2 regions of the Shewanella sp. NFH-SH190041 genome follow, and region 1 is predicted to be linked to the other one. Evidence: predicted binding sites of a transcription regulator. Region 1 holds the regulator's gene; the other holds the start of a gene.
The links. Region 1 encodes sigma-54, which starts transcription at its own class of promoters, with help from an activator protein. Its sites were predicted from a motif close to GTTGGCACGNNNNTNGNNT; they were not measured.
Positions count from the first base shown of each region.

Region 2: a site for sigma-54 is predicted at 2,785-2,803, ahead of glnA (glutamate--ammonia ligase). Genes of this name have one in related genera too.

Region 1 is NZ_AP026070.1:713,165-720,574, forward strand. Features, by position in the region: gene rarD (EamA family transporter RarD) at 1-379, opposite strand, end outside; gene NFHSH190041_RS03160 (OmpA family protein) at 763-1,431, shown strand; gene NFHSH190041_RS03165 (HPr family phosphocarrier protein) at 1,530-1,802, opposite strand; gene rapZ (RNase adapter RapZ) at 1,792-2,643, opposite strand; gene ptsN (PTS IIA-like nitrogen regulatory protein PtsN) at 2,640-3,083, opposite strand; gene hpf (ribosome hibernation promoting factor) at 3,086-3,373, opposite strand; gene NFHSH190041_RS03185 (RNA polymerase factor sigma-54) at 3,403-4,866, opposite strand; gene lptB (LPS export ABC transporter ATP-binding protein) at 4,976-5,707, opposite strand; gene lptA (lipopolysaccharide transport periplasmic protein LptA) at 5,707-6,261, opposite strand; gene lptC (LPS export ABC transporter periplasmic protein LptC) at 6,248-6,808, opposite strand; gene kdsC (3-deoxy-manno-octulosonate-8-phosphatase KdsC) at 6,805-7,356, opposite strand; gene NFHSH190041_RS03210 (KpsF/GutQ family sugar-phosphate isomerase) at 7,358-7,410, opposite strand, start outside.
Region 2 is NZ_AP026070.1:3,987,030-3,994,439, reverse strand. Features, by position in the region: gene NFHSH190041_RS17785 (hypothetical protein) at 1-72, opposite strand, end outside; gene NFHSH190041_RS17780 (hypothetical protein) at 340-1,152, shown strand; gene glnA (glutamate--ammonia ligase) at 1,261-2,670, opposite strand; gene typA (translational GTPase TypA) at 3,110-4,921, shown strand; gene NFHSH190041_RS17765 (4Fe-4S binding protein) at 5,185-6,399, opposite strand; gene NFHSH190041_RS17760 (DUF2959 domain-containing protein) at 6,576-7,223, opposite strand; gene NFHSH190041_RS17755 (hypothetical protein) at 7,220-7,410, opposite strand, start outside.

The sequences.
Region 1 (7,410 bases):
GAGCATGACTGAGTTTATCTTTAAGAAAAATCACGCCAAGTGAAATAGCAAACAGGGGATTGATAAAAAATCCCAGACTAGCCGCCAACACATCACCATGGGTCATAGCCCAAGTAAAGGTATACCAAGAAATACACATTATTAAACTGGCGATAAGCGCTATAAATAAAGATCGTCTGTCAGCCATAATGGCTTTCACATCGAATCGTCGCCCCAATAATGACAGCATTAGAAACATAAAGGGGACAGAAAATAAAATTCGGTATGCCAGTAGTTCATTGATATCCGCATCGGGCAGAAACTGATAATACAAAGGTAAGATGCCCCACAGCACAAAAGAAAAGGCTGCCAGCAAATTACCCTGAGTCGTGGTTTTCATAGGGATAAAAAGTGGTTTGTGTTTTGATTTATTATCTCACTGAAGCTCAGAGGCAAGAAGAGTGTGACGGATTAATTTAACATTTTTTTTTGTTATTTGTCAGCGTGACAGCTGGTGAGAAACTGTTTATGGCCTGATTTTACCCACAGGGTGATATATCTTTAATATGTGGTCATTACCTTGTAAGTTGTTCTGCTCTATCACTGTACACCAGTGTAAGTTGCTGAGAAAGGCAGCAGTTATAGCGACTAAGGGTTGAAATTTATGCAAAAACCATTGAAATTATTGCCTGTCTGATTTCCGGCTCTATACTGTGTGCCACTTTCTACCTGCCAACGGTGGGTATGATTCGCTAATTTTTTAATGAGGTCCGGTTTATGACCATGACGAAAAGACTGTCACTGATGGTGGCAATTCCCCTGACTCTGAGCCTGGTAACAGGTTGTAGTACAGTGAATCCATACACCAATGAACAGCAGTCCGCCAAATCCACTAATGGTTCTATCATTGGTGCTCTGGCCGGTGCAGCCATTGGTGCTGTATCATCCAGTAAGGGTGATCGAGGCAAGGGCATTTTGATTGGTGCTGCATCTGGCGCTGCTCTGGGCGGTGGTATCGGCTACTACATGGATGTGCAGGAAGCGAAGTTAAGAGAACAGCTGAAATCTACTGGTGTTAGCGTGACCCGTCACGGTAATAATATCACCCTGAATATGCCTAATGAAGTGACCTTTGGTGTTGATCAGGCACATCTGAGCACTCCGGCTAAGCGAGTATTGAACTCTGTTGCTCTGGTTGCGAAAGAGTACCCTAAAACAACATTAAATGTACTAGGTTACACTGATAGCACTGGTTCTGCTGCTTACAATTTGCGTCTGTCACAGGTTCGTGCTGCTGAAGTGAGTGGTTATTTGACTGATTTAGGTGTTGCTGCAAAGCGTTTGACCGCCCAAGGTATGGGTGAAAAAAATCCTATCGCGTCTAATCAGACCAAACAGGGTCGGGCACAAAACCGCCGGGTTGAGATTGTGTTGACACCTATTCAACAGTAATCTGCGAGTCAATATTTTAAAGGCTGCTTAATGCAGCCTTTTTTATGGGCGGAATTATTTGTAACGGGCGAGTTGAAATATTCTGCCTGAACTTGCTATTAGCATTGTTCATCAAACTTGGCAGCTATCAATGCGGAGATGGCTTCAATGGCTGCGGGGGCATCTTGACCTTCGGCCGAAAGAGTAACCACTTTACCTTGGCTGGATTCCAGCAATAATAAGCCCAGTACACTAGCAGCACTGACTGATTTATTATTGCAACTGAGGGTGACTTCAGCTTGAAATTGTCCGGCTAACACCGCTAATTTGGTGGCTGCACGAGCGTGCAGCCCCAATTGATTACAGATGGTAATCTGTTTCTCAAGCTTCATCGCCAAGTTCTCTGTGACGGATACGCACTGAGTGATGGCATGATGCAAAGCGTTTGGCTAATTGTTCGGCAATATACACGGAGCGATGTTGTCCCCCGGTACAACCGATGGCAATAGTGAGATAGCTGCGGTTATTACGCTCCAAATGGGGCAGCCAAGTCTCGAGTAAGTTTTCGATTTGCCAGATAAATTTATTTACCAGTGGTTGACGGCTTAGAAACTCTTGCACAGGCTGATCTCGACCGGTAAATGGGCGTAATTCAGGCTCCCAGTGTGGGTTAGGTAAAAAACGCACATCAAACATAAAATCAGCTTCTGCGGGCATACCATGTTTAAAACCAAATGATTCAAAGGTGATCACCAGTTCTTTTTCTACATGCCCTAACAGTATGTGTCGAACGCGATCACTGAGTTCATAAATATTCAAACTTGAGGTATCGATAAAGTGATCCATCACGCTGGACAGTGGTGCCAATAACTGTCCTTCAAGTTTGATTGCTTCTTGCAGTGATGCTTGATTTTTGGATAAAGGGTGTAGCCGACGGGTTTCACTATAGCGCTTGAGTAAAACCTCATCGGTCGAATACAGGTAAAAACTGGTAATCTCAATGTTATTTGGCAAGCCGCTTAGTTGTTGCTCTAGCAGTTTGTCTTGCTCTGGTAGATTGCGCACATCAACACTGATAGCGACTTGTTCATTGCTATTTTTCAACTGTTCAAGCAAGCTGCCAATCAAAGCTAATGGTAGGTTATCAACACAGTAATAACCTAAGTCTTCCAATACCCGAAGCGCTACAGATTTTCCTGAGCCGCTGCGGCCTGAGACGATAACGAGTTTCATCCGGCAATCACCTGGTAAAGTTCAGTTTCATCCTGAGTTTTACGTAACTGTTTTACGATTTGTTTATCGCTGAGTTTCTCTGCCATTGCTGAGAGTGTGGCTAAGTGCTCCTGACATTGGGCTTCCGGTACCAAGAGGGCGAATAAAATATCCACCGGTTGATTATCTATGGCATCGAAAGGAATTGGCTCGGTGCATTTCACCAATACGGCGATAGGTTGTTCTATGTTAGCGAGACGGCCATGGGGAATCGCAATACCATTTCCTATACCTGTGCTCCCCATTTTTTCCCTTGCAAGAAGACTTTCAAAGACTTCCTGAGCGGAAAGGGTGGGGTACTGGGCGGCGACTAGGTCGCTAATCAGCTCCAGTACCTTTTTCTTACTGCCCGGAGTGGCACAGGTCGTGCATTCCGGCTGCAGGATGGTACTGAGTTCCATCGTTAGTGTTTAGTCAACTTCTCTTTGTGTTTAATGACCTGACGATCGAGTTTATCTATCAGGGTGTCAATGGCGGCATACATGTCCGCGTGTTCGGATGTGGCAAAAATCTCACCGCCATTAAGGTGTAATTTTGCTTCTGCTTTCTGTTGCATTTTCTCAACATTCAGCACAACGTGGACATTATTGATCTGTTCGAAATGGCGTTCAAGCTTTGTAAATTTGCTCTCTACATACTCACGCAATGAGTCGGTGATCTCGATGTGATGCCCCGTCAGGTTGATTTGCATAGATATCTACCTCCATTGTCCCAGTGGTTTTATAAACTCTTACGTTGATTGGAAGGCGGGATTAACATCGCTTCTCGATATTTTGCGATGGTCCGTCTTGCCACGTTTATTCCTTGTTCGGCCAGAAGCTGTGCCATTTTACTGTCGCTTAATGGCTTCTTCTGGTTCTCTGCAGCCACCAGTTTTTTGATAAAGGCTCTGATGGCAGTTGAAGAGCATTCTCCGCCATCTTCGGTTCCGACGTGGCTAGAGAAAAAATATTTCAGTTCAAAAATGCCCCGAGGGGTGTGCATGTATTTTTGGGTTGTTACCCGAGAAATCGTGGATTCATGCATTTCCACCGCTTCAGCAATATCATTGAGTACCATGGGTTTCATGGCTTCGTCGCCGAATTCAAAAAAGCCTTGTTGAAACTGTACAATACAATTGGCCACTTTTAACAGGGTATCATTGCGGCTCTCGAGACTTTTGATAAACCATTTAGCCTCTTGTAGGTGCCCTCGGATAAATTGACTATCAGATTGATTTTTGCTGCTGCGTGCAATTGCTGCATATTGCTGATTAACACTGAGTTTTGGCATGCAATCAGGGTTTAACTCTACAACCCAACGGCCATTTTTCTTACTGACAGAAACATCGGGAATGACATATTCGTCGGACTCTCGACTGATCAGCAATCCAGGGCGTGGATTAAGTTGCTGGATTAAATTGATGGCATCGCGCAAGTCATCTTCTTTCAGTTTAGTCTTGCGCATTAAAGTGCGAAAATCCCGCCCGGCAATCAGCTCCAGATAATCTTTAATCAGTAATCGTGCGTTGTCGATATGTGGCGTTTCAGAGGGAAACTGGGCTAATTGGATTAGCAAGCATTCACTGAGATCCCGGGCACCAACGCCAATAGGATCAAAATGCTGAATACGTTTTAGAACAGCCTCAACTTCGTCCAACTCGGTTTCATCATCGCCTAATGCTTCGAGAATCTCTGCTGTGGTTTGAGTCAGATAGCCGCGTTCATCAATGGCTTCAATAATGGCGGTGGCAATAGCATTGTCATTATCAGAAAATGGGGTCAGGTTCTTCTGCCACTCCAGATGTTCATAAAGCCCTTCACTGGTTTCCCCTTGAAATGGCATATCGTCATCACGTCCAGCAGCACCTGAGGATACTGGTGAAGCGGTATAGACTTCATCCCAAGTGGTATCCATGGGAAGTTCGTCGGGCATTGACTCCTGAGTGACAGCATCAGCGGTATCGACAGTTGAACTATCCGGCGTCTCGGTACGGTATTGTTCTTCGTCTGATATGGCGTCCTGTTCTTTTGTGTCTGCTTCGTATTGCTCTTCATCCATCTCCAGCAGCGGATTTGCATCCAATGCCTGCTGGATTTCTTGTTGTAGCTCGAGAGATGAAAGTTGCAGTAATCTGATCGCCTGTTGCAACTGAGGCGTCATGGTTAACTGCTGACCCAGTTTGAGCTGGAGTGACGCTTTCATATAACCGCAAATCCCTGTTTAGAATATTTGTGATGGAAAATACTGGTGAGCAGCGGAAAGGTTCCTGATAAGAGCCGCTCAGCGCCATGTCTGAAGGCGTTAAACCTAACTATAGCCTGAATTGTTCGCCTAAGTACACTGTGCGCACCTGTTGGTTATCTAGAATCTCAGCAGGAGTTCCTTCCGCAATCAAGTTACCGTGACTGACAATGTAGGCGTGTTCACAGACATCGAGGGTTTCGCGCACATTGTGGTCGGTGATCAGTACGCCTAAGCCCCTATCCCTCAGTTGCTCAATAATTTTTTTGATATCGATAACTGAAATAGGGTCTACACCGGCAAATGGTTCATCTAAAAGAATAAATTTAGGATTTGCCGCTAATGCTCGGGCAATTTCAACCCGGCGGCGTTCCCCGCCGGATAGGGCCATCCCCATGGAATCACGGATATGGGTAATGTTGAACTCTTCTAACAGATGCTCCAGCTGCTCTTCACGCTGATCCCGGGTGAGATCTTTGCGGGTCTGCAGTACTGCCATAATATTGTCCCGTACGGATAATTTACGGAAAATACTGGCTTCCTGAGGCAAGTAACCAATGCCTTTGCGTGCCCGCATATGCATGGGATCCAGTGTCAGGTCTTCATCATTGATAAAAATCTGTCCCCGGTCACTCTTAACCAAGCCAACGACCATATAAAAGGTGGTGGTTTTACCTGCCCCGTTAGGCCCCAGTAGACCGACGATCTGCCCGGTTTTGACTTCCAGACTGACGTCTTTAACCACATTACGACTTTTATAGCTTTTTGCCAGATGCGCGGCTTTCAAAGTTAGTTGCGTCATCAGTTTTGCTGCTCTTGCTGAAGATGTTGAGTCGGCGTTTGAGACGGTGCTTTTTTACCATCGTCCTGGAAGTTTTCCGGTTTGATAATGGTGATAACACGGTCTGCCGGGTTTTTACTGCCCTCAGCTTTCATTTGCTGTTTCTGGATGTCGTATACGATGCGCTCGGCGGTTACCTGGCTGCCATCTTGTTCAATTGCAGCGTCTCCGATCAGGGTCAGAGTGCGTTTATTAATGTTGTACTGGATCTCTTTGGCACTGGCGGTGGCCAGTTTGCCATTATCCATCCGCTGCGAATAAGTCGCAGGTTTGCCCCGAGCAATTAAGATGGTGATGCCTTTTTTCTGATCTGCACTTAATTCGCTGGCCTTGATCTTGATGCTACCTTGGGTAACAACCACAGGCCCATGATAGACGACCAGCTTATTTTTGATGTCGGCAAATTGGCTTGCTGCATCGATATGAACATCCTGGGTTAAATCGTCCATGGCGGCTAAAGCACCGAAACTTAGGGTGCATAATAGTGCCGCAATAATGGGTTTAATCGGGTTCATAAATTCCTGTAACCTCGTGTAATAATTCAACGGTCTGCTTGTTTAGTTCGGCATGCAGACCTTGTCCCCGGATAGTGAAATCATTGCCTTGTATATGAATTTCCTTATCAGATGTCATCACCATGGTCTTTAAATTCAGGCTGACATAGCTGGTGCTAATGTGCTGAATTGGCTCATTGGGACTGATGGCGTCAATGATAACATTGTTTTGTAACACGACTTTATTGCTGTTTTTATCCAATGTGGCTTCACTGGCCTGAATGCGCCACTGCGCCTGTCCATTGGCGGGATACAGCAAATAAACAGGTTGAGTGAATGTGGTTTGATTGGATGCATCAAAATGCTCCATATGTGCAGCAGACAGCCGACTTTCGACTTCGCCGGCATCATTGAAGCTAACTGAAGTCAGGTTGTCTGCAACGAAATCAGGTTGAATAACATGACTTTGCGGAGTGTTTTCTGCTGCATTTTTTTTAACATAGGCCTGCCAATACAGGCCCAGCGCCACGGAAAAAAATAACACAATAGCCAGTGTTACCCGGTTCATACACTCATCCCGTGGGCGGCATCCAACTTATTTTGGCTCTGGAGCAATAAGTCGGCGAGTTCACGCACGGCCCCAAAGCCCCCATTGGTATAGGTGACTAAATGGGCATGTTGTTTGACGGCAGGGTGTCCATCAGCGACGCAAACCGCGAGGCCGACATTCCGCATCACTGGTAGATCAACAATATCATCACCGATATAGGCCACTTCTTCTGGTTGGAGATTATACTTTGTGAGTAGCGCGGTAAAAGGCTGTAATTTGTCATCCACCCCCTGAAAAATCTCACTCACGCCCAAGGCGGTCATACGGTTTTCCACTAATTGAGATTGGCGACCAGTAATAATGGCGATATTAAATCCGGTCGACAGTAGCGAACGGATGCCATACCCATCCCGGGTATGAAATGCTTTTAATTCTTCTCCGCTGTTACTGAGGTAGATGCGACCATCAGAAAAGACACCATCCACATCACAGATCAGCAGTTTAATTTTCGATGCCTTGTGCCAGACATCCGCGGCAACAGGACCATAGAACCCCTGTTTTTGCATGTTACATCACTCCTGCTTTAACCATATCCAGCATATTTAACGCGCCGACGGGGT
Region 2 (7,410 bases), 1.0 Mb from region 1:
AGGGTAATCGTCCAGTAAGAACAGTGAGTCAAACAGCTTGTCCCGCGTTAACTGGGCAGAGTTGGCGACCATCTTCAGCTTTATACCTGTGTTGTTCTGATGCGAAAGGGATCTCTTGTCAGACAGCCAAGCTGTCCTCTGTGAGCGGCGACCCATTAAGTTTTAGTCGAGGATCGGCATTAATGCCATTTGCTGATGATTTTATTGGTGGAAAACAGCGTTATTACCACAGGAAAATGAACGTATTGGTGCACGGCATTTTAATTTGTTGTGGTTTGCGCTGGCGGGGAAAACTGGTAATTTTAAGCTTCGGATCATTAAGCAGAGGATGCTTGAAGTATGGTACGGAATATCATGTTAAGCGGTCTGACTGGCGTTGCGATTGGTTACGGTGCGGCTTGGCTAGGCGGAACCGATGAGTTTTCAGCCCCGGTAGCTGAGAGTGATGATGCGGCGAAGTTAACGCAACTGAAAAACGAAATTGCTATGCAGCAGCTGGAAAATGATCTGCTGGTGCGTATGGTTAAGGCTGGTCTTCGTGGTGATATTGCCGACCATATGCAGACTTACCGGCAGTTAGCTCATCAGCGCCGCCCGCAACCACCGGTAAACACGACGGATAACTCTGTTACTTCACCCCCTTCATTTACTGCAGATACGCCTACCAAAAAAGGACAGCCAAAGCCGGATAGTGTCGATGCTCAGGCATTGGTTGCTCGAGTACAACGGGCTGATATTGCCCTGCAAAAACAGGCACTGGCCGAGGGGTGGGCGGATGCGGGGCAGTTGAATCAGGCGCGGCGAGAGTTATGGCAAGAGGCGAAAAATAGTCTGATGGAACAGCAATATATGGCAGGGCTTCATCAAGCTGGATTACCGAATATGTTGTTTCTTGGCAGTACCAAAACCAAGGCCGCCAAAGCCTTAGGACTTAAGTATGGTGATGTACTGATGACTGTGGCTGGTCAGCGGGTATACAGCCGAGATGATTTACGTTTGCAGTTAGAGAATTTGGGCGTCGATAGCACCTTGGAGCTGACATTTAACCGCCAGGGGCTGATTTTGCCGGTAACCGTTACGGCATTAAATCAATCTCTGACTTTATACGGTGACTCTGTAGCGCCGGAGGCGTTAAGCCATAAGCGGCGCTAAATAATCCTCTAACTCAGCGTTATCTTTGTGAAATAGAAACGTTGTTTGCAATAAAAACCCGGCCTTAGCCGGGTTTTTTTAATGCGCTAATGGATTAGCTGATGACGATTACAGGCTGAAGTACAGCTCAAACTCTACTGGGTGAGTGGTACGGCTGATCCGCTCTGCATCAGCTGTTTTCAGCGCGATGTAAGAGTCAATAAAGTCATCACAGAACACGCCACCACGGGTCAGGAACTCACGGTCGGCATCCAGTGCTTCCAGTGCATTTTCCAGTGAGGTGGCAACTGTTGGGATCTCAGCTGCTTCTTCCGCTGGCAGGTCATACAAATCTTTGTCCATGGCTTCGCCCGGATGGATCTTGTTCTGAATACCGTCCAGACCAGCCATCAGCATGGCTGCAAACGCCAAGTATGGGTTAGCCATTGGGTCAGGGAAGCGCACTTCAATACGGCGCGCCTTAGCACTTGGTACCACTGGGATACGGATAGAGGCGCTGCGGTTACGGGCAGAGTAAGCCAGCATAACAGGTGCTTCAAAGTGAGGAACCAGACGCTTGTAAGAGTTGGTACTTGGGTTGGTAAAGGCGTTGATAGCCCGAGCATGCTTGATGATACCGCCGATGTAATACAGTGCAGTTTCAGACAGGCCACCATACTTGTCGCCAGCAAACAGGTTAACCCCGTCTTTTGCCAGTGACTGGTGAACGTGCATACCACTGCCATTGTCACCTACGATAGGCTTAGGCATAAAGGTCGCTGTTTTACCGTAAGCATGGGCCATGTTGTGCACCACATACTTCAGTACCTGAATTTCATCTGCTTTTTTGGTCAGTGTGTTAAAGCGGGTCGCAATTTCGTTTTGACCAGCGGTTGCCACTTCGTGGTGATGAGCTTCAACGACTTGGCCCATTTCTTCCAGCACCAGACACATGGCGCTACGCAGATCCTGGGACGAGTCGACTGGAGCAACTGGGAAGTAGCCACCTTTTACCATTGGGCGGTGGCCGGTGTTGCCTTCTTCATAACTGGTGCCTGAGTTCCAAGCCGCTTCTTTGGCGTCGACCTTATAGAAACAACCAGACATATCAGCGCCGAATCGAACATCATCAAACAAGAAGAATTCTGGCTCTGGGCCAACCAAAACAGTATCTGCGATACCTGTGCCACGCATAAATTCTTCTGCTTTTTTGGCAATGGAACGAGGATCGCGGTTATAGCCCTGTAGGGTACCGGGCTCAAGAATGTCACAGCGGATTAGCGCTGTGGTTTCTTCGGTGAAAGGATCCAAGACAAATGATTCTGGATCTGGCATCAACACCATATCGGACTCGTTGATGCCTTTCCAACCTTGGATGGATGAGCCGTCAAACATTTTACCTTCTTCGAAGAAGTCAGCATCTACCTGATGGGTAGGAATGGATACGTGTTGCTCTTTACCTTTGGTATCGGTAAAGCGTAAATCCACAAATTTGACTTCGTTTTCTGCCAGTTTTTCTAAAACTGTTTCGTATGACATGCTGAGCCTCCACGGGGTAAAGGTTGGAAACCTTCCTTCAATTTATGTCTGTATTCTGTACGTTAATCCAGCTTATAGCTTATATTGCTGGCTTTTTCTGTTATGTTAACTAATTAGCTAAACTTGTGCCAAGCTTGCAAGGTATTGATTTTCAGAATTATTTTATTTTGGCAGCATCAATGCCAAGGCTGAGTTGCACCAATAGAGTGCATCTACTGCACCAATTTAGTTGCGTGTTGGGTAAGTTAACCAACTTGGTGCACATTAGGGCGGTCAGGGAAGATTTACACGGAAATAACTATTATTAATAAGGTGTGCAAAAAATAATCCTGTGCGACAGCTCACTGGTGGAGTAGAATAGCCCACTTTTTAAAGCTGCGGCCGTTTTCGGCGGTGGTTTGTATACCCCCCAATTTTACTGATGGTAAGAGGTTTATCCGTGCTGGAAAAATTAAGAAACATCGCGATTATCGCGCACGTTGACCATGGCAAAACGACCTTGGTTGACAAGCTGCTGGCGCAGTCAGGCACCCTGGCAACCCGTGGCGAAGCGACTGAGCGGGTGATGGACTCCAACGATCTGGAAAAGGAACGTGGAATCACGATTCTGGCCAAAAATACCGCCATCAAATGGAACGATTACCGCATTAACATCGTGGATACTCCTGGACACGCTGACTTCGGTGGTGAAGTAGAGCGTGTTCTGTCTATGGTTGACTCTGTGTTGCTGCTGGTTGATGCGGTAGACGGTCCAATGCCACAGACTCGCTTCGTAACCCAGAAAGCATTTGCTCAAGGTCTGAAGCCAATCGTTGTTATCAACAAAATCGACCGTCCAGGCGCTCGTCCTGACTGGGTTATCGATCAGGTATTCGATCTATTTGACAACCTGGGTGCGACTGATGAGCAGTTGGACTTCCCAATCGTTTATGCCTCTGCACTGAACGGTTTTGCTTCTCTGGATCCAGATGAGATCAGCGAAGATATGACGCCATTGTTCCAAACTATTGTGGATCAGGTTTCTCCTCCAGATGCGGATGGAGAAGGCGATTTTCAGATGCAGATCTCTCAGCTGGATTACAACTCTTATGTAGGTGTTATCGGTATCGGTCGTATTAAGCGCGGTAGCGTGAAGACCAACCAACAGGTCACTATTATTGGTGCCGACGGTAAAACTCGTAACGGTAAAATGGGTCAGGTCCTGGGTTACATGGGTCTGGAACGTCACGAAGTTGATAGTGCCAATGCCGGTGACATCGTAGCCATTACTGGTCTGGGTGAGCTGAAGATCTCTGACACAGTGTGTGCTGCTGGTGCGGTTGAAGCATTGCCGCCACTGACTGTGGATGAGCCTACTCTGACCATGACCTTCCAGGTAAACACTTCTCCGTTCGCGGGTAAAGAAGGTAAGTTCGTGACTTCACGTAACATCCTGGAACGTTTACAGCAGGAATTGGTACATAACGTAGCACTGCGCGTAGAAGAAACCGAAAGTCCTGATCGTTTCCGCGTATCAGGCCGTGGTGAACTGCACCTGTCTATCCTGATCGAAAACATGCGTCGTGAAGGTTACGAACTGGCCGTATCTCGTCCAGAAGTAATCATCAAAGAAATCGATGGCGTTAAGTGCGAGCCTTTCGAACAGCTGACTGTTGACGTTGAAGAAGAGCATCAGGGCAGCGTCATTGAGAAGTTGGGTACCCGTAAAGCTGACATGAAGAACATGGAGCTGGACGGCAAAGGTCGTGTACGTATCGACTTCGTTATCCCAAGCCGTGGTTTGATTGGTTTCCAAACTGAATTTATGACTGCGACTTCTGGTACTGGTCTGCTGTACCATTCCTTCGACCACTACGGTCCACATAAGGGTGGTGATATCGGTCAGCGTGCTAACGGTGTTCTGATCTCTAACGCAACTGGTAAGGCACTGACCTTCGCGCTGTTCGGTCTGCAGGACCGTGGCCGTCTGATGATTGGCCATGCTGCAGAAGTTTACGAAGGTCAGGTAGTGGGTATCCACAGCCGTTCTAACGATCTGACTGTAAACTGTTTAAAAGGTAAGCAGCTGACTAACATGCGTGCTTCTGGTACTGACGAAGCTCAGGTTTTGACACCTCCAATTCAAATGACTCTGGAGCAGGCGTTGGAATTTATCGATGATGATGAATTGGTAGAAGTAACTCCGAAGAGTGTTCGTGTACGTAAGCGTCACCTGACTGAAAACGACCGTAAGCGCGCTAACCGCAGCTAATTCGGCTGTTTTATAGTAATAAAAAACCCACCTGATGGTGGGTTTTTTTTGTGCCTGTTAGTCATGTGGAATTGTATTGAGCTTCTCCAAACAGCGCCATATTGATCTCAGTTACTTGCAAGCTACAGAGATAGCATGGGTGCCATTAACCTATGACAAGATGGCTGCTGGAATAGGGCAACGCAGCGCCTTTATCAGGAGAACGCCGATGCCCTTGTTTCACATCCTATAGAAACAGCTTAACCACTGAGTGAAATCGGTTATTACATCCCAATACGATCCAGGTTTTGCATCAGATACAGGCGCAGATGCTCAGGGGTCTGACTCTCCCACCATCCGGCCAGATAAGCCCCAAAGGGAAGGGCAAACATAATCAGCAGTAATAAGATAGCAACACCCCGGTGAGATAACCGCTGCCCGGTTCTTAACCCCATTCCCAGTGCATGCTTATTAGGGCAGGCCGCCACACAGCGTAGACAGGCCTGACATTCATCACTGCGAACTGTTATTAGTTGATCAACTTTGATATTCGCTGGACAAGCCCGGGTACATTTACCACAAGGCATGCCTTTGGCATTCTTAATACAGTGTTGCGGGTTGCGACGAATTTTCAGCGGACTGGCCAAGCTTATCGCCCCCAGTAAGGCGCCATAGGGGCATAGATAGCGACAAAATGCCTGTCGTCGCCAGGCGGCTAATAAAAGTACGGCTGCCAAGGCCATGATGGTGAATAGGCCGGGAGAGGCGAAAAGCGCCGCCATTTTTAAGTCAGCAACCTTATGGTAGTAACCATTCAGATAATTAGGTACTAAGGCGCTAGGCATACCGATTACTACATACAGCAGCACAATCAACAACAGGTATTTTATGCTGCGCAGTACAATATCTAGCCATTTAGGGGGCAGGTATTCACCAGGAAAAAACTTGCTGCGCCACTTATGTAGATATTCACCAGCTAGCCCGAGAGGGCAGGCCCACCCACAAAAGGCACGTTTGCACAGTAAGCCGGTTAAGAGCACCACGGCTAATAATACTGCAGCAGCGGGATGGTGTGGATCTAAATGGCCATATTCTATTACGGCGCGTAGTTCTATCGCTCCGGCAATAGGTAAAAACGCATCAACAATATTGGGGCGAAGTAAGACTGTGGGCGTATCTGTAATTAGAAGTTGGTGATAAATACAATAATGAATTGCGGAAAGAAAAATTGATACAGCTAATATATGTTGGATCCACTTACGCAGTGGATTGATTCGCACTTCATTAGCAAATAATTGCGGTTTGGCGAATTTTAATGCCAATAGAATAATTAGCGCCAGCGCCAATGCTGCAAAGAGTTGTGAGTGCATGGTTGTTAGCACGGCAATAGGTAAGGCTATTACCATGGCCAGTGCACCAAATGTATGTTTACTCCAGTATAATTGGGCACCAACATAGACCAGCGCCAGCATTAGAGTCAGAGATTCTATTAGAGTCATAAGGCGAATAAATTAGGAGTTTTATTGCTATTGTGACGCTAGATAGAGATGTAAGTTTATGAAGAAGTTATAAATTGTGGCGAAGATCCGATTTTGTTGCTGCAAGGCGGGCAAAACTTAGGCGGGATCACATCTCAATACCAGCCACAGGTGAGTGGCTGGTATTGTCGTGATTGTTAGTGCTTGTCCATGGCACTGATAAAGCGGTTGGATTCATCAATGGATTTATTCATATCTCGAATTAACCGGCTGATATCCGTTTGCAGTCCGTTAAATTCTCCTTTAATTGCACCTATGGCTTGAGCATTAAGGTTATGCTTTAGATACAGCATATTATCTTTCATCGCCGTCAGCACTGGCTGCATTTTACTTTCAGAACGTTGCATTGCACTGAGTAATTGGCGGTAGTTACGTCGGGTTTGATTCAGCTTGTTTTGACTGGCTCGGCGTAGTCCGGCATTACTGATTTCAGCAATTTCGGTTTGCCATTCATCAAATAATGCTTGGGCGACATCTTCCACTTTATCGATACGATTACTGACATCATCAGCAGCACTTTGGGCGGCTTCATATTCATCCCGCGCCTTTTCATAGGCATCTTGCAACTGACCACCATCATGATTCAGTAATGCCTGCATTTCAGCCAGGGCTGAGCTGAATTGGGCTTTAGCCTCCTCTTGGGACTCACGGGCAGCTTCAACCCGATTCACCATAATATCGCGTTTGTAATAACCGACTTTTTCCATTGCGCTGTAATATGCGCTCTGGCAACCGCTAATAAGTAAGGTGGTGCCCAGCATGAGGGAGATAACCGCTTTTTTCATCGGTACAACCTCGGTGGGATGTAGCGCGCGGCATCAACAATACACCAGATGTGGATAATGCCACCTAAAATAGCTGGGATAAATAGCAGAAACCACAGGGCGTAGCCGGCAAAAACAAAGATACAAAATAGAATGGCAGGCAAGATCCTGCCCTGAATTAACTGACCCAGTCCAGGGATAAAAAAAC